2 regions of the Cohnella herbarum genome follow, and region 1 is predicted to be linked to the other one. Evidence: a T-box and tRNA genes for the amino acid it is inferred to sense, from the RefSeq annotation. Region 1 holds a T-box; the other holds one or more tRNA genes.
What was found. The T-box of region 1 lies ahead of argS (arginine--tRNA ligase). A T-box ahead of a tRNA ligase gene usually reads a tRNA of that ligase, here a tRNA-Arg.
Positions count from the first base shown of each region.

Region 2: it has a tRNA-Arg gene. The T-box ahead of argS (arginine--tRNA ligase) is inferred to sense a tRNA for this amino acid. The anticodon was not compared.

Region 1 is NZ_CP051680.1:5,973,996-5,983,054, reverse strand. It holds gene HH215_RS25495 (ROK family transcriptional regulator) at 1-559, opposite strand, end outside; gene HH215_RS25490 (S8 family peptidase) at 969-2,120, shown strand; gene argS (arginine--tRNA ligase) at 2,158-3,834, opposite strand; gene HH215_RS25480 (YwiB family protein) at 3,831-4,253, opposite strand; T-box leader at 4,403-4,624, shown strand; gene argS (arginine--tRNA ligase) at 4,718-6,418, shown strand; gene HH215_RS25470 (zinc-dependent alcohol dehydrogenase family protein) at 6,669-7,688, opposite strand; gene HH215_RS25465 (FAD-dependent oxidoreductase) at 7,795-9,059, opposite strand, start outside.
Region 2 is NZ_CP051680.1:5,606,990-5,616,048, forward strand. It holds gene HH215_RS23860 (carbohydrate ABC transporter permease) at 1-76, shown strand, start outside; gene HH215_RS23865 (ROK family protein) at 79-975, shown strand; gene nagA (N-acetylglucosamine-6-phosphate deacetylase) at 1,029-2,186, shown strand; gene HH215_RS23875 (hypothetical protein) at 2,780-3,001, shown strand; gene HH215_RS23880 (ABC transporter ATP-binding protein) at 3,069-4,865, opposite strand; gene HH215_RS23885 (ABC transporter ATP-binding protein) at 4,862-6,607, opposite strand; tRNA gene HH215_RS23890 (tRNA-Arg) at 6,975-7,050, opposite strand; gene HH215_RS23895 (PucR family transcriptional regulator) at 7,202-8,848, opposite strand; gene HH215_RS23900 (ABC transporter substrate-binding protein) at 9,035-9,059, shown strand, end outside.

The DNA of each region.
Region 1 (9,059 bases):
CATCGTTGTTGATGTAGATCGGCTTATTTAGATAAGGCATCATCTCTGCGACGAAATTTACGTTTTTCCAACCTAGTAAAGGCGCATCCACGATAACTCCTTCTTTGCTGTTCGCTAGCCCAGGCACGCAGAAGCCTACGGCAATGACCTTATCCGCCTCGACCGACGCTTCGCGCAAACTTTCATGGATGCAACTCGCCATCGAGCCGTAATCCTTGTCCGATACGATTTGTTTCTTCAGAACGATATTCCCGTCCAGATCCGTAATGCAGACCAGCAGTCCCTGCTCGAGCAGTTCGACGCCGACTCCGAAGGCAGACCGCGAATTGAAGCTTAGCTCGATTCCCCTTCTCCCGCCTTCTTTGGTCGATGAACCGAACCCGGTTTCGACAACGAACTTCTTGGCGATCAATTCGTCCACGATAAGCGAAACGGTTGAACGACTTAAACCCAGTTTCTTAGCCAACTTAGCGCGGCTGACCGACTTATCGGCGCGAATGGAATCGAGAACGAGATCGCGGTTTATTTTTTTCAGAAACTCCATGCTTCCCTTTTGCATGATCCCGATCTCCTTAGTTTTTGGATAGGCGCTATCGAAGCGGCTAGTCCATTTGTGCGATTTGTTTGTTCCTCATACAAACTATTTTACGATCGGGAAGTCATAGAGGTCAAACGAAAAAGCGAAGGCGCGTCCCCAATGGACGACACCTTCGCTTTTCGACTGTATCCCTTCCCGGCCGCTCCGCGGGCGGAGGAACCGGCATGACCAAGAGTCTCACCGGGAAACTCTCCATTCATCGTATGTCGGAAGCACGGAAATGACACGGAACGCCGCCTATTTCCTCGCAAAAAAGGCCACATTCCCAAGCTTTTATCGTTGACTGCTCATACAGTAGAGGACACGGCAGAACGGCGGGCCAACCTGATCCCCCGCATGGTCTGCACATTCGTCCGGGAGGGAAGCCGCATTGGACGCAAGCGAAATCGTGGAGTGGCTCCGCAGTCCCCCTTGCACCGCTGAGTACCTTGGACGTCGGGGCATCCTCCGTTTCTTCGATTCCGACGATTACGCGCAATTCCTGCTAACGTCGAAGCTGAATGAACGTCGCACGCAAACCGATAAAATTCGCCCTATACGTAACCTAAATCTTATCCAAGCCGTATCCTGCCCTTGGGAAGCTTATAACTCCAATACCTTCCCCAAGTGTCTGACCGGGAAAGTCATCTGGGAGGAAGACGTTCCCGTGAGCGTTGCAGCGCTCCCCAAGGGAGCCCTTGTTACCGATAAGGGCATTCCTTGGGGAGTAAAACATATTCAAGCCCCGCAGGCGTGGGGCCGGACTACGGGATTCCGAGTCAAAGTGGGCGTCATCGATACGGGAGTAGATTTCAGCCATCCGGACTTGCGCCACTCCTTGGAGCGAGGCATAAACTTGCTTTACCGAATGGCGTTGCCTCAAGACGATAACGGTCATGGCACGCATATCTCGGGGACGATCGCCGCCGCCAACGAACTTCAAGGTATGATCGGCGTCGCCCCGCGTTCGACGATCTATCCCGTCAAAGCTTTCGACCATAACGGCACCGCATTCGTATCGGATATTATCCTTGGCATCGAATGGTGCGTTCGCAATCAGATGGACGTCGTCAACATGAGCTTCGGCATGAAAACGAGAAGCAGGTCGCTGCTGAACGCCGTTAACAACGCCTACCGTTCCGGCGTGCTGATCGTTGCTTCCTCGGGCAACGACGGCCGGATAGGAGACATCGATTATCCGGCGCGATACAACCAAACGATCGCCGTGGGCGCGATCAACCAAGCAAACCGCATCGCCAAGTTCACCAACCGCAGCGGGCTTATCGATATTTACGCCCCGGGCGATCGAATCGTCTCCGCCTGGTTGAGAGGCAAGCATCGCGAGATGAGCGGCACCTCGATGGCCACTTCCCACGTTACCGGAGCGATCGCCTTGCTGTTATCCGTAAAACCCGGACTGACGCCGGCGCAGATTAAAGCCGTCATTAAAAATTCCGCCAAGCCGTTGCAACACGGCAAAGCCCCCCGGATGGCCGGGGAGCTTAACGTCATGCGTATGATTAAAGCAGCCGAGTTTCTCTGAAGCGTCCCGGCATAACCTCGCGATCGAATGCTGACAACTACATTTTGTCTGGTGCCGAAACTCCGACTAGGGCAAGCGCGTTAGCTATCGTGATCTTGATAGCCGACAGCAACTGAAGACGAGCTTGGCTCTGTTCGGCATCTTCCGTAATGACGCGCTCCGCTTTGTAATAACTATGGAATTGGGAGGCCAATTCGTACACGTAACGAATCATCGTATGAGGCGCGTAGATCCGGGCCGCTTCGGCGACCGTTTCGGGAAACTCTCCGATTTTCCTAAGCAGATCGAACTCTTGCTCCGTGTTCAGCTTGCCGATCGCGGCTTCCTGCCAAGGCAGGATCGCGATGCCTTGCTCCTCCGCCTGACGGAAAATGCTGCAAATCCTTGCATGGGCGTATTGCACGTAAAAGACGGGATTCTCGTTCGACTTCGACACCGCGAGATCCATGTCGAAATCCAAATGAGAGTCCATGCTGCGCATCGTGAAGAAATAACGAATGGCGTCGACGCCGACTTCGTCCATGAGATCTTCCATCGTAACCGCCTTGCCGGTACGCTTGGACATCTTCACTTTCTCGCCGTTCTGGAACAAGCTGACCATCTGGGCGATCAGTACCGTCAACTTCTCGGGATCGTTGCCCAACGCGGCCATCGCCGCTTTCATCCGAGGAATGTAGCCGTGATGATCGGCTCCCCAAATATTGATCATTTGATCGAACCCGCGTTTGTACTTATCCATATGGTAAGCCGCATCCGGCGTCAAATACGTATAACTGCCGTCGTTCTTAACGAGTACTCTGTTCTTGTCGTCCCCGAACGTAGTCGAGGAGAGCCAGACTGCCCCTTCTTCCTCGTATACGTGACCTTGAGCCCGGAGCGCCGCGAGTACTTCGGTCACTTTGTCGTTCTCGTACAAGGACGTTTCGCTATACCATTCATCGAACAGAACGCCGAAGCGCGCCAGATCCCGTTTGATTTTGGCTAACTCCTTGTCGAGTCCGTACGTACGGAAAAAATCGAAACGTTCTTCGTCGCCGAGGGAGAGCAAACGGTCGCCCTCTTGCTCCGCCAATTCCTTGGCGAATCCGACGATGTCTTCGCCGTGATAACCGTCTTCCGGCATCTCGGCCGCCTGACCCAGCGCTTGGCGATACCGAGCCTCGATAGAGCGAGCCAGATTATTCACCTGATTGCCGGCATCGTTAATATAATACTCTCGCGTCACTTCGTATCCTGCGGCCGATAGTACATTGCATAGCGCATCGCCGACCGCCGCTCCCCGGGCATGGCCCAAGTGGAGGCTGCCCGTCGGATTCGCGCTAACGAACTCGACCTGCACTCTTTTGCCTTGTCCGGCATTCACTTCGCCGTATCGGCTGCCCTGCGTAAGCACTTCGCCTACGATCGGATGCAGGTAACTCTTGTCCAGCCTGAAATTGATGAATCCCGGCCCCGCGATCTCTGCTAGTTGAATAGAAGCGCGGCCGGTGCCCAGCTTCTCGATGATCGCTTCCGCGATCTGCCTAGGATTTTTCTTCGCGATCTTCGTCAGCTGCATGGCCAGGTTCGTCGCCAGGTCGCCATGCGTCTTGTCTTTAGGCACTTCCAACGCGATCGTCGGCAGCTCGTCCTTGGTCGCTACGAGACCCGCTTCCAATACCGCTTCCGCAAGCGCCTCCTTCACGGATACTTGCAATTGTTCCAATACGTTCATCCTACGTGTTCCTCCCGAATATCGAGCCGGATATGAAAGCTTCCGACCGTTTGATCTTGCATAAGCAAATCGTATTTCCACTCGACGCCGCCTCCGGATTCCGTCAGCCCGATGTCTAGTAGAGACGTTAGAGCTTGTACGTCATGAGGTCCGTAAGGGGTTTCCATCTTGCCCGGAAGCGAGACCCCTTCGCGGAAACTCATCTCGAAGAAGATCGATCCTCTTCTTCTGAGCCGCAATTCGTCCGCGTGGACGAACAGCGTATTCGTCGTCTCGTTTCCGTTCTCGTCGGGCGGTTCCCGATAGACGAGCGTCCACCCGGATTGCAGCCGGTACAGCTCCCCATGCAAGGTAAGCTGTCGAACATCGCCGTCTTGCCGGCTGCGGAAATCGACGATTACGCTCCTTTTGTCCGGCATAAGTCCCTCTCCCAGTTCCCTTTACTCTTGTTATTACTATATACAGATCGATTGATCAATTCAAATACAATGATTGAGGTTCGCCCGGAAATCTTTCTATTTCACCCTTGTGCCTGCCCGTTGGAAATGGCTATAATGAAATATAATAAAAAAAGACGATGAACGAGAGAGTATCGCGTCTGTCCCTGTCACGCAGCGAGCCGGGTTGGTGCAAGCCGGCACAGGAGGGCGAGAGAACCGCACTCGGGAGTTGATTTCCTGAAATCGATCGCGTATTAGGGAAATCCGGCTGCATGCCGTTAACCTTATGAGTGGATTCCTTACGGGAATGCCAAAAGAGTGGTACCGCGGAAACGACCTCCGTCTCTTACGAGACGGGGTTTTTTGTATTTTTCGCCGAAATTCGCTCGCCCCCTTGTCCCAGCACGTCCCAATCCAGTCATTTTTCAAGGAGGATTTCAATCATGCTCATGCACATCGCGTCAAGCTTATTGGCACCTTACGTTGCCGTAACTGCCGGAGAGCTGTTCGACAAGCTCGAATATCCGCCGCAGAAGGAACTGGGCGACGTTTCCTTGCCCTGTTTCGCCTTTGCGAAAACGATGCGCCTAGCCCCGCAGAAGATCGCGGAGCAATTCGCCGAACGAATCAACGCCGATCAAAGCGCCGTGCGGGCATTGGCCGTCGGAGGATACTTGAACCTATTCTTCCAAGCCGACCATTGGAAAAGCGACATTGTCGCCAGCGCCTCGGAAACGAGTTACGGACATTCCGATATCGGAAAAGGCAAGCGCGTGCTCATCGACATGTCGTCCCCAAATATCGCGAAGCCGTTCGGTATCGGTCACCTGCGTTCGACGATGATCGGCAACGCTTTGGTCAACCTGTACCGGGCGACGGGCCACGAAGTCATTAACGTGAATCATCTCGGGGATTGGGGAACGCAGTTCGGCAAGCTTATCGTAGCCTATCGCAAATGGGGAAGCCGGGTAGAGCTCGAGCTTGCGCCGATCAAAGAGAGCTTAAGGCTGTACGTGAAGTTTCACGAGGAGGTCGAACGCGAGCCCGCGCTCGAGGATGAAGCAAGGGAAGCGTTCGCGAGGCTGGAACAAGGAGATCCGGAAACCCGCGACCTCTGGCAATATTTCGTCGACGAGAGCATGAAGGAATTTCATAAGGTGTATGACCGTTTGGGCGTGAGCTTCGATCATTTCACCGGCGAAAGCTTCTACAACGACAAGATCGATGCCGTCGTTCGCGAGCTTCGGGAGAAAGCGCTGCTGGAGGAAAGCGAAGGAGCGCAGATCGTTCGCTTGGAGGAGCAAGAGCTGCCTCCATGCCTCATCCTCAAGAAGGACGGCTCGACGATCTATGCCGTACGCGATCTCGCTACCGCAATGTACAGGAAACAAGCTTTAGGAGCGGATTCCATTTTGTACGTCGTCGGAGCCGAGCAAACGTTGCATTTCCAACAAGTGTTTTCCGTTCTGGGCAAAATGGGCTATACGTGGGCGGAACAATGCCGTCATGTGCCGTTCGGGCTCATGACCGTTAACGGCAAGAAGATGTCCACCCGTAAAGGCAAGGTCGTATTCCTCGAAGAGGTTCTCGACGAAGCCGTCCAGCGGGCGCTGGACATTATCGACGAGAAGAATCCGCACCTTCCGGATAAACAGACGGTCGCGGAAGCGGTCGGCGTCGGAGCGGTTATTTTCGGAGACTTGAAGCACCATCGTCAATTGTCGGTCGACTTCAATCTGGAGGAAGCGGTCAGCTTCGATGGGGAGACGGGTCCTTACTTGCAGTACACGCATGCGCGTATATGCGCTTTGCTCAGGAAGGGCGATTATGAAGTGTTGCAAGGCGAGCATTTCGTGAACGGTGCACATCTCTCGTCGGAAACGGCTTGGGAGTGCCTGAAGACGTTGTCCAGATACGATGCCGCATTGCAGGAAGCGTTACGCGATCATGAGCCGTTCGCCGTCGCCAGATTTCTTCTGGACTTGGCCAAAGCCTTCAACCGTTTCTACAATTCCGGTAAAATCATCGCCGACGATGCCGACAAAACCGAGGTTCTATCCAAATTGAGCTTGGCCGCCGCGGTTGCCAACGTGTTGAAGGATGGGCTTGGCTTGCTGGGGATTAAAGCTCCTAGGGAGATGTGATCGACGTATCGGCGGGATTAAACGCGGAAAAGAGGCTGCCGAAGATCAATGGCTTCTCGGACAGCCTTCCGCAATAAATCAATATATTAACATAAAAAAAAGACAGCTCAGGAGGACTTATCGAACCGTTACCCCAAAGAGGTTCGCTTTTTTTCAAAGCGCCCTTCTATGGAGTCACGGTTCATATCCCAGCGCCGTCTTTTCCTTATTTCGATCTGCTTTCTTGTAGAACCAATCCTTTTGCTCGTATCTATTCGAACGAAATCTGTACTTTCATATCTTTCGGCGAACGGTCGCCCTGTAAATACTTCACGGCGCTTTCGAGCGTCAGCTCGCGGGTCACGAGATGTTCCGTGCTTACTCGTCCGGACTCAAGCCAAGCAAGCGCCGGAGCGAAAGTATGGTTAAGCGCCATCGAACCGATAAACGTCCATTCGAGTTGGTAAAGATCGAACGTCCGTAGCTGGACGGAATCGTCCTCCTTCGTTACGCCGAACTGAACATAACGGCCGCATGGTCCGATATACTGGAACGAATTCGCGATAACCCGAGGGACTCCGGTCGTATCGATGACGATATCGAAGCCGTCTTTCCCCGTTCGTCCCTGCAACTGCGTCGCGGCCGAACCCGCCTGCAACACCTGAGTCGCTCCCCACCGCATGGCAAGCTCCAGCTTTTCCTCCGCAAGATCGACGACGACTAACTCCGAAACGCCCGAACGCGCCAAGGCCTGTACCCATTGTTGGCCCATCGCCCCTGCGCCGAATAGAAGCGCGCGGTCTCCCGTCCTGGGACTTAGCCGATTCAAAGCATGTACAACGCAGGCGACGGGCTCGATGAATGCCCCTTGCGCGAACGATAACGAATCCGGCAGCTTCGTTGCAAGCTCCTCGGGCACGGCGACGTATTCCGCCATTGCGCCGGGAAGCGTAACGCCGATCGCCGCCCAGTTGTCGCAATGGTTAGCGCGGCCCGATAGACAGAAGCGACAGCGACCGCACGATAAGTTCGGTTCGGCGCTTACTCGGTCTCCGACTTGAAACCGCTCGGCTCCGTTACCCACCTCGTGGACGACGCCGGAAAACTCATGTCCGGGAATGATCGGATAAGGAGATAAATACTCTCCTTTATAAATATGAAGATCCGTACCGCAAATCCCCGCTCTTTTGACTCGAACGACAATCTCGCCTTTCTTAGCGCGAGGGATGGGCACCTGAAGAACAACGGCATTACCGGGGCTCTCCACGACAAGAGCGCTCATCATGTTCATTTCTATTCCTCCGTTCGCAATGTGGCTGTTCCGTTCGGATAGACGAGCACCTTCAAGGAACCGCTCTTGTTCGTTAACTCCTTCGCGTACGATACGCCGTCGCTCATTAAGCGATACCGGCAGGCAAAACGACATCCTGCGCAAGCAAGGTTTGATGCAACTCGCGGATATTTACGTTACGCGGCTCGATTCCCGAAGCCGACGCTAATGCCGCTCCCGCTCCCGCGGCTTGTCCCAACGCGAATGCGCAAGGCATGACCCGGATCGCTCCGAGCGCTTCATGCGTCGCGGACACGCACCGGCCGGCAACGAGCAGTCCGTTTACTTTCTGCGGAACGAGAATACGATAAGGCATCTGATAAATATTCGCCGTCTTGAATTCTTTGCTGAACTCGGTCGTCACTTCGTTAGGACTGTGAATATCGATCGGATAGCCATAGAGAGCGATGACATCTTCGAAGGAACGTCCGCTGATCAAATCTTCGGAAGTCAGCATATATTCTCCGACAAGTCTTCTCGTCTCGCGGACGCCGATCTGCGTTGCCGTATCGACGAGCACCGCATTCCGGAAGCCCGGAAAGTACTTGCGGAAGAAAGCCAGCAGCTCGAATACTTGACGGCGTCCTTCCAACTCCGCCTTGGACAGATCCTCCGCATTCGTGCCCGCGAGTCCTTGTACCCGGCTCGTATTCACTCGCCATACTCCGGCCTGAGTCGTACGATAAATGCCTAGGTGGTTTTTGTTGACCGTCCATTCTCCCGCTTCCCGCTTCTCCGCGATCAAGCTGCCGAACAACAGATCCCGCTCCTCCGGGTGATCCTCGACGTATTTCAGAATTTCTTCGTCGTTCACTCCGGCCACGCGGAAGAACATCGTCATCGGCTGGGTAAGCCCGTCCGATTTCCTGCCTACTTCGAGCTCCGCTCCGGCACGGAACGCCACGTCTCCGTCGGCGCTGCAGTCTACCGTTACCTTGGCGCGAATAGCCTGCAAGCCCGACTTGTTCACGATGAGAGCGCCGTTCACCCTGCCGTCCTCCACGATGGAATCGACGAAGAAGGTGTGCATGAACATCCGTACTCCCGCTTCCTCCATCATTTCCGCCGCAGCGAGCTTAACGGCCTCGGGATCGAATGGCGTCACATGGTCGTGCCCTTTGCTGAAGAAGCCGGAATAGGCGCTTCCCGTTCTCACTTGCTCGGGGTGAACCGCTCCGCCGAACGATTCCATCCTCCGTACCAATTCATCGAACACGCCTTTAACAAGCTGAGTCTTGCCGTCATCGCTATAAGAGTTCATGAAAGGCCCGACCAAGCCCGCCGTCGCGTTGCCCCCGAGAAATCCGTAACGCTCTACCAAAGCCGTCTTCG
Region 2 (9,059 bases), 370 kb from region 1:
ACCTTCGCTGCTCGTGTTCGTCCTGCTGCAACGTTATTTCATCAAAGGAATTACGATGACGGGAATGAAGGGATAATCATGGAACTGTACAGATCGGGTATTGGGATCGACATCGGCGGAACGAAAATATTGGCCGCTCTCGCGACCGAGCAGGGCGACATCGTGGAAGAGATGAAACTCGATACGGCAAAAACGCGCAGCGGCTTGCTCAGCCAGTTGGATGACGTAGTCGGAAGATTTACGGATTTGGCTTTTAAGCGAGGAGTAGGTACTCCCCAGGGGATCGGAATCGGGTTTCCGGGGAAGGTATCGGAGCAAATCGTAAATTGGGTGCCCAATCTTCCCGAGTTAAACGGTTTGGATTTGGGGACGTATGCCAATGAAAGATGGGCAATCCCTGCGCGCTTGCAGAACGATGGACAATTGGCGCTTTACGGCGAACAGTGGCTGGGAGCGGCTCAAAGATGCCAGAACGTGCTTATGTTTACGCTTGGCACCGGGATCGGCGGCGGCATCATGGTGGATGGCAAAGTTCTGAGGGGCGTTCACGGAACGGCGGGTTCCATGGGCTGGCTTACGATGGATTTGAACGATGCGGGCGATCCGGAGCAAGGGTGGATGGAGAGAATGGTTTCCGGCACAGGGATTAACCGGCGCGCTTCCATGCTGTCCACGCCGCTGAGCAGTAGGGAATTGTTCGACAAAGCCGCTGCCGGAGACGCGGAAGCGATGGAGTTGGTTCATCAAATCGGATATTGCATCGGCGGAGCGGTTGGCAATCTGGCGAGCGTATTCGACCCGGAGGTGGTGTTGATCGGAGGCGGGGTTTCGTTGCAGTTGGATCGGATGATGCCTTCCATCCGCAACGCGATCAAACGCTTCGGATCTCCCTCGACTCGGGATGTCCCCATTGCGGCAGCTAAGTTGCTAGAGAAAGCGGGCTTATTAGGTGCCGTAAGATTGGCCTTTCTATAACGATTGGCTTGGCTTTCAATGAAGAGTACGCTTCACCGAAAGGAACGAACGAGATGCAGAGCGAAGTGAAGGGATATTTCTTGACTCCGGATGGACAGGTGAAGAAGGGTATCGCGTCCATCTCGGAAGGGAAGATCGTCCGCTGTGAATTCGATATCGATTCGAATCAGGCGGAGCGGGAAGACGAAGGCGTTATCGTTCCCGGATTTATCGACGTTCATGTCCATGGAGGCGGCGGGTCCGACGTAATGGACGCCACTCCCGAGGCTTTGGATAAAATATCGGCTACTCACGGGGCCAAAGGCACGACGGCCTGGTTAGCGACTACGGTTACGCAATCGACGATGAATACGGATCGCGCGATCGACGCGGTTGTGGCATATATGAAATCCGATCGTAACGGCAAAGCCGGCGCGCAAGTCGTCGGCATTCATTTAGAAGGTCCGTTCCTTAATCCTAAGCTTCGGGGGGCGCATCGCGAAGACTTCGTCTGTTTGCCGGACAAGGCTCAATTCATCCAATGGTGCGAACGAGCGGAAGGCACTATTAAGATGATTACGCTCGCTCCGGAATTGGAAGGGGCGGAAGAGTTGATTCGGGAAGCCGTGCGGCGAGGAATCGTCGTATCCGCCGGTCATAGCGACGCCACTTGGGCGGATATGGAGAAAGCGACGGCTCTCGGAGTATCGCACGTTACGCATTTATTTAACGCGATGCGTCCGCTCCATCATCGAGAGCCTGGAATCATTGCTTATACGTTGCAGCATTCTGCCTTAACGGCGGATATTATCGTAGACGGGATTCACTTGCATCGGGGGATTGTGGATTTGGCATTGGCTAACAAAGGAGCCGATAAGCTGCTCTTGATTACCGATGCGATGCGAGCGGCTTGTATAGGCGACGGCGAATACGGAATCGATGGATTCCAAGTCACGGTTCGCAACGGAGAAGCAAGAATCCATGACGGCACGTTGGCGGGCAGCTTGTTGACCTTGGACGAAGCCTTCCGGCGCATGGTACAGTTGCATGACGTATCCATGGCGGATGCATCGCGAATGGCATCGACTAATCCGGCCAAGCTTCTGCAGCTAGAGGCGATACGAGGCTCGGTCGCCGAGGGGATGAAAGCGGACTTGGTTTGTTTGCGGAGAGACGGGGCGGTAAGTTGGACCATGGTTAACGGGCGATTCGTTTATCGTAGTCCCGAATGAGTGTTGCGAATGGAAGCCATCCCTTGGGATTTTCGAGAAAACAACGTGATTTGGGGCTTTAGTCTGTTTTAAGGGCACCTGAGTGAAATGCACATATTAGGTATGCGTTAAAAATAACCGTGCTGATGCACGGTTATTCGAGTTTTTATTAATGGCGGCCCAAGGATTCATCCTTGTCTCGGGAATTCAGTCCCCCCGCAATCCCAGATGACGGCTGAAGCCGGTTATGTCTGGCTGCATATGCTAATCAGCGCGCTATTTGTCTTCAAACTTCCATCTAACGGAAGCAGCCGTCGCTATTTTGCCCATAAAGGGGCTTTTCAAAATCTAACGGATATGAGCGCTCTTATTGTAGTGTTTTTTAGTGAAAACTTGCCATTTGGGCAGGAATAGAGGCGTTCAGCGCCGTTAGATGTTTAAAACATGTGTTTTCGAGTAAATAGCGGTTGTGGCAGCCGTTAAAAAACCCACTCACGAATCCAACCTCGCGAGAGCACTAAATTTAGCGTACATCGCTAAGATTTTCGCTTGTGCAGGGATACCTCGTTCCACTATAATAAGAACAAATGTTCTTATTTTTGGAGGGATTAAGGATGAACAAGATTCCCGGATTAGACTTCGAAAATTTTATCGGTCGGAAAGTCGATCTCATCTATGTCGATACTCGCGGTAAATTCTCTCAACGCCGCGTAGATCTTTATGCGATTCGTAACGGAAAGGCTCGCGTATTCGACTTCAATAAGCGCGGATTTCGAACGCTCGCCATTGAGCGAATCCTGGCGATCCAGGCGGTTAAACCCGTCGCAGTTGGGTAAGGGTTCGGATGCCTCCGTTCGGACCGCTTCCTGGCTAACGTTAATCGAGCTAACCGCATTTTATCCATCAAGCAGGCTGCTCGGCGGCCTTATCATTTGCTTCCTCCGGAGACGATTCCGCCCCTTGCCATAACAGTTGCATTTCTGCGCTGGTCGCAAGCAGCTCCGAGAGAGTCCCTTCAGCCTCTATCCGGCCATCCTTCAAGACGATAATATGATCTGCGCGAGCAAGCGCCGCTCGGCGATGAGATACCGCGATACAGGTAATATCCCGTTCTTGGAATAGTCGCTCCCATAGCACTTTTTCCGTCTCGACATCGAGAGCGCTGGACAGATCGTCGAAGATGAACAAATCGGATTGCGTCAACAACATCCGCGCCGTTGCGGCGCGTTGAACCTGTCCGCCGGACAACATCACGCCTCGAGGACCGACGAACGTCTCGAGTCCGTTTTCCAGCGTCTGAAGATCCTGTTCCATTACGGCCAACCGGATAACCCGGTCGAAATCGTCATCCGACGTGCTCTTACCCTGCGTAATGTTCTCGCGAAGCGAGTCGCTGAACAACCGGGGTACTTGCGGCGTGTAGGAAGTTCTTGGCGGCTTAAGAAAGTTGGCGGGATCCTCCACTAAGCGTCCGTTCCATTCAATCGTCCCGTCCGTCTTCGGGAGCAGTCCTAGAAGCGTTCGCACCAATGACGATTTGCCCGAGCCGATCCTTCCCGTGATGACCAGAAACTCGCCGCGTTCCAACCGGAAGCTGATGTCTCTTATTCCATTCTCGGACTTCGGATATTTGTACGCGAGCCCGCGTACTTCCAGGCTTCGCAGGCGGTCACCCTCGTTAGCGTCCGGTTCAGTGACATTGGGAGGATCGCCGTACAGATAAATCTTGCTGTGTTCCGCGACTCTGTCTTCCTCGCCGGGACGAAACAGAATCCTCATCCGATTGAGAGCGACCCGTAATCGCTTATGCTGGAAAACCATGTAGCCGAACAAGGAAATGCTGAACGAGAAAGTAGTCAGGTAAGAGGTGAAGAGCGCGAAATCGCCGACGGTGAATCGGCCAGCCTTCATCTCAGATGCGCACATTAAGAGTATGACGCCCGTACAGATGCTGAGCACATGCTGGTTCAGCGATTTCATCCACTGCTTGAACAGATTGTCGCGAAGCGCCGCCTTCCGCCGGTTTTCGTTCAGCGTCAGGAATCGGTTCAGCACATGTTCTTCCGCTTGCCCCAGCTTAACGGCTTGAGCGGCTCCGAACGTCTCGGCGATGAAGCCGGTAATGCGGCCGGTCGCTTCCCTGTTTAACTGGGAGTATTTTCTCGCGCGGTTACCGGACAAATTGTTTAGCAGAGTGACGACCATGAGCGGAAGAATGGCCACGCACGTGATTAGCCAGTTAATTCGGGCCATCACCACTACGCAGGTGACGGCATATATCACCCGACCCCAGAAGTCGACCCAAGACTCCACGTAATCGACCACCTCGTCCACGTCTTCCCGGAAGCGGGTCATGGCTTCGCCGGGGGACGCGGGCAAGTTGCGGCCGGGCCATCGCATAATTCCTTCCAGCAAATTATTGCGCAGAACGGCTTGCAGATGGTAGATGTAGGTTACCCATTTGTAAAAGGCAACGTAGAACATGCCTACTCTCGTAAATCTGATAAGGCCGACAACAATAAGCGGAAACGCGAGCCATAGGAAATCGTGGGATTGGCCCGTGGCTCGGTCGAAGAACCATTTCATGCCTAGTCCTATACCAACGGGTAAGGCATGAAAGATACCCCATAATAATCCGTTGATGATATATAGGGAGGGGTTGTATCGAAATAAGCGCCCCAAGAACCGGGTGACGGTCATGCTAATTCCTCCTGTCGGTCGGTTTGCAGCAACCGAAAGTATTCCGATGACGGGTTGTGCGCTAACGCTTCCCTCATCCCGAATTCTATCAAGCGTCCTTCGCGAAGGACCATAATCTTATCGACGTTGTCGAGCGTAGATATACGGTGAGCAATTATAATTCCGGTGCAGCGCTCCAGCAATTGATCCACGGCCGTCTGCAGGGTGGCCTCCGTCGCGGCATCGAGCCTCGAGGACGGTTCGTCAAGAATGACCAAACTCGGCTTGGTCAAGAAAACCCGCGTCAATGCGAACAATTGTGCTTCACCGGCGGAAAGGGACGCACCTCCGGCCGATAGATGGGTATCCAGACCGTGCGGCATCGCGTCGATCCAAGGCCGAAGCCCGAGCCGTTCGGTCGTCTCGAAGACTTCTTCGTCAGACAGGTCGGGATTGAAAAGCGTCAAATTATCTCTGAGCGTGCCGTCGAACAATTGAACGTCCTGGGTAACCATGCCCACCCTTCGGTAGAGCGCCTCCAGTCGCAATGAACGGATATCCACGCCTCCGACCCGAATAGCGCCATTATCAATGTTGTACAGTCGGAGCAGCAGACGGCTGATGCTGGATTTGCCGCTTCCTGTGCGCCCTACAACCCCGAGGCGCTCCCCGGGCTTGAGTTCAAAGCTGATGTCGTGCAGCACCCGTAGATCCTCGTTGTAGCTGAAGTTCACTTGTTCGAAACATACGGAGAGCGGGCCTTCAGGGAGTTCATCTTCATCTCCCTCTTTAATCTCGCTTTGCAAAGAGAGTAGCTCCCGGGAACGGAGCATGCCTGATTTCGCCTTCTGGAATTCCTGCATCTGGTTGCCGAGTTGTTCGATCGGATCGTTCAGCATTTGCGTGTATTGGAAGAAGAGGAATAGCGTGCCGAGCGTAATCTGGCCGTGCAAATATAGTCGAACGCTTATTAGAAGCACTGCCGTGACCGAGATCGTGAATAAGACGACCGTGACGTTCCACGGCGTGACGCGGAGCATCCATGCTTTGAGGCCGCTTCTGAAGACGGATCGCATCGCCCGATGATAACGATTCATCAAGCGCGGAACGCCCCCGTTGGCTTGGACGTCTTCGATACCCGATATTCTTTCCTCGATTAGGCCGAACAAGGAAGCGTTTGCTTGACGCTCCGCCTGGGAAGCCTTCACGCCTAAGTTGCGGATGGCGAACATGACTCCGACGGACAGGCAGGTGAACGCAGTCATGGTTGCGGCGATCGGTAAGCTGTAGATGAACATATACCCAAGAATACCCGTGAGTAGCACGAAGCTTCCTACGATCTGCACGATGAACATCCCGAAGAAATTCGACATGTGAGTGACGTCCCCGTCGATTCGTTCGATCATTTCGCCAGGCGTTTTCCTATTGTGGAATCTCATATCCAGCCGCAAAGTGTGCTTGAGCAGACTGGCCCGAATCCGATTGGTCGAGCGCCAAGCCACGTCGTTCCCGAGATAGTCGAGCGATACCGTGAAGAGCTGGTTCAGAACGGCGACGCCGAGGTATAGACCCGCTAGCGCCAGCAGGCTGGAGATCGTTCCAGAGCCGGTCGCCTGATCGATAAAGCGCTGCACGATCTGCGGATTGATGAGTTGTAAAGCGATCGAAATCAGCAGGATGAACAACAAGAGGGTCAATCGCCACTTAACGGGGCGAAGATATTGGAGAAGCCAGGACATAGAGAGCGATTGTTTAGGCGGCATGGCGGGGCCCCTTTCTAAGTAAAAGCAACGCAGGCATGACCGTCGCGACCGTAAGGGCGGGAACCCTGGAGAAGGAAACAGAAAACCCCAGGCGTAACCGCCCGGGGTTGAGGTATACATGAGGACAATTAATGCATACGCACGACGGGATCAGCCGATCGATACAAGGCTATGAAGTTGGATTGTTGAGCGTTGATCTGGTTTTGCATCGGTGGCGACCTCCCTTTTCTTGATTAAATGAATACGAAGACTATATCACGGGCCAACGAAAAGCGTCAACCAATAAATGTTATCTGAAGAACATTTTTACTAGAGCAAACCATAAAAAAGAACCGCGCATCGGCACGGTTCTTCAACATTTTATAAATGGCGGCCCCGAGAGGACTTGAACCTCCGACCTGCGGTTTAGGAAACCGTCGCTCTATCCGCTGAGCTACGGAGCCACAGCAATAGTCATTATAACACGAATCCTCCTTAGAACCAAAACAAAATTGTGCCATTTTATACAAAGCCGTGCACTCGAATACTAAAATATGAATCCCCACCGATGCCATGATCAAGCCGCGAAAATCGCGGCTTTTAGCTTGAACGATTTTATTGCAGCAACGAATCGATGACGAAAGCGATGCGCAAACGCAAGGAATCGCTCGGGTCGCGTAGATGCCGATTCGTCAGCTGCTCGCATTTATCCAAGCGGTAAATGACGGTATTGCGATGGATATAGAGCTGTTTGGCCGTTTCGGCAATTTGACATTGATTGTCCAAATAGACCCGCAGCGTTTTCATTAGGTCCTCTTTTTCTTTATCCTCTTTTTTCAACAACTCCTTAAAACTGTCCCGCCAAAATTCAATTAAATCTTCGTTGTTAATTAAGCGAAGCAAATCTACCGTTTCTTTGGCCCGATAGGACTGAACAAACATCCGCATGTTTGCCAGAAAACCGGACTGTAAGGCATCGAATGCCTGAGAATAAGTCAATGGAATATCTATTAATTGCTCGACGGGCGTACCGACTCCAAAAGAAACCGGAATGGATAAACGCTGGTAAAGCTGCTCTTGCGCAGTGGAGATCCGTTTGAGCAACGCTTCCTCGCTCGATTCTGTTCGTTGTGAAGAAAAGAGCAGCACAATGAGATCATTCTTCGTGAACATTACAAAGGGAAGACCTAACTTGGTAAATTCGTACTTTAATTGAGCATACAAATAATCTCGCTTAGCATAGATGTCTTCTGCAGAACGGTGCTCTATACGATAAGGAAAATGGTCCGTAGTCTGATCTTCTTTGGCCACAACGCAGATATAGGGGGATGAATTTAGAAGTCCGTAATTTTTCCCCCTATTGATAATTTCTTGATCCGATGCGACGCGGCCTTCGATCAAATCGGAGAAAAACTCATTCTTGTACCGACGAGACCTCTCCTTGACAGCTTGCCTCTTCATCATTTCAAATCCGATGATGTTAGCAACTTGCTCGACGACGAGCCTCGGGAGCGGGATACTTTTCAACAAAGGATTCAATACGAGCAGACTTCCTTGATGGCGGTCCGTGTTGATGGGGTAAGCGATGATCTCAATTGGCCTCATTGGCGTAGGGTCTAGCAGACAGAACTGTCTGACGACCGGATCCAGGTCCGGATGCTCCAGATAAAAACGAAGAATAGTCGGTATTATCATCTGATAGGGCGGGTGCCCAAAATGTACGGAATAGGAAAGCGGTTCCGGTTTTCGATCCAGCAGAAGGACTGGGCATTCCAATAAGGTTGCAAGCGAATCGATAATCTCTGTAAGCCCCTTGCCATTCATCGCCATCCGAGAAAAGGACTGATGCATCTCTAAAGCAAACCGCAGCTCCTCTGTTTTCTTCTCGAGGACAAAGCTTAGGGATTGGCCCAACATCTCTCCGAGTGCCTGGTCAAGAGGCAGTTCAATAATCGGGAAGCTTAACCGATCGGCTAACTTCAATACATTAATAGGGATCTCGGAAAGAAATCTTTTTGTTTTAATACCCAGTCCTGCGCATCCATTGCCAGCCATAAGGCTAACGAGGGTCTCCAGAGCTTCCGGCTGGTCTTTCACGGCAAAAGCAGTCGTTAAGAGAAGTTCTTCCGGCTTTAGAAAATCGATAATATCTGGCGCATCCATCATATTCACTGAGGTCACGGTATTTGAGGAGCCCTTGTGGCCCGCAACCATTTTCGCTTCATGAAAAACCGGAATTTGGAGCAAATCGTCTAATGTCATTGATATCACCCACGTTATATAATATGACACGGAAGATGCGAACAGCAGATCCGATTGTACACTCCGACTATGAAACCTGCCTTTTTTTGGTCATTATAACCGATGACAAACCGGAAGTTGATACTTATTATATAGTCAATGACATATTAATGATATCAAACTTAACACAATGAGGAGAGAAGAACAATGAAGAAAATGGGATCTGTTGTAA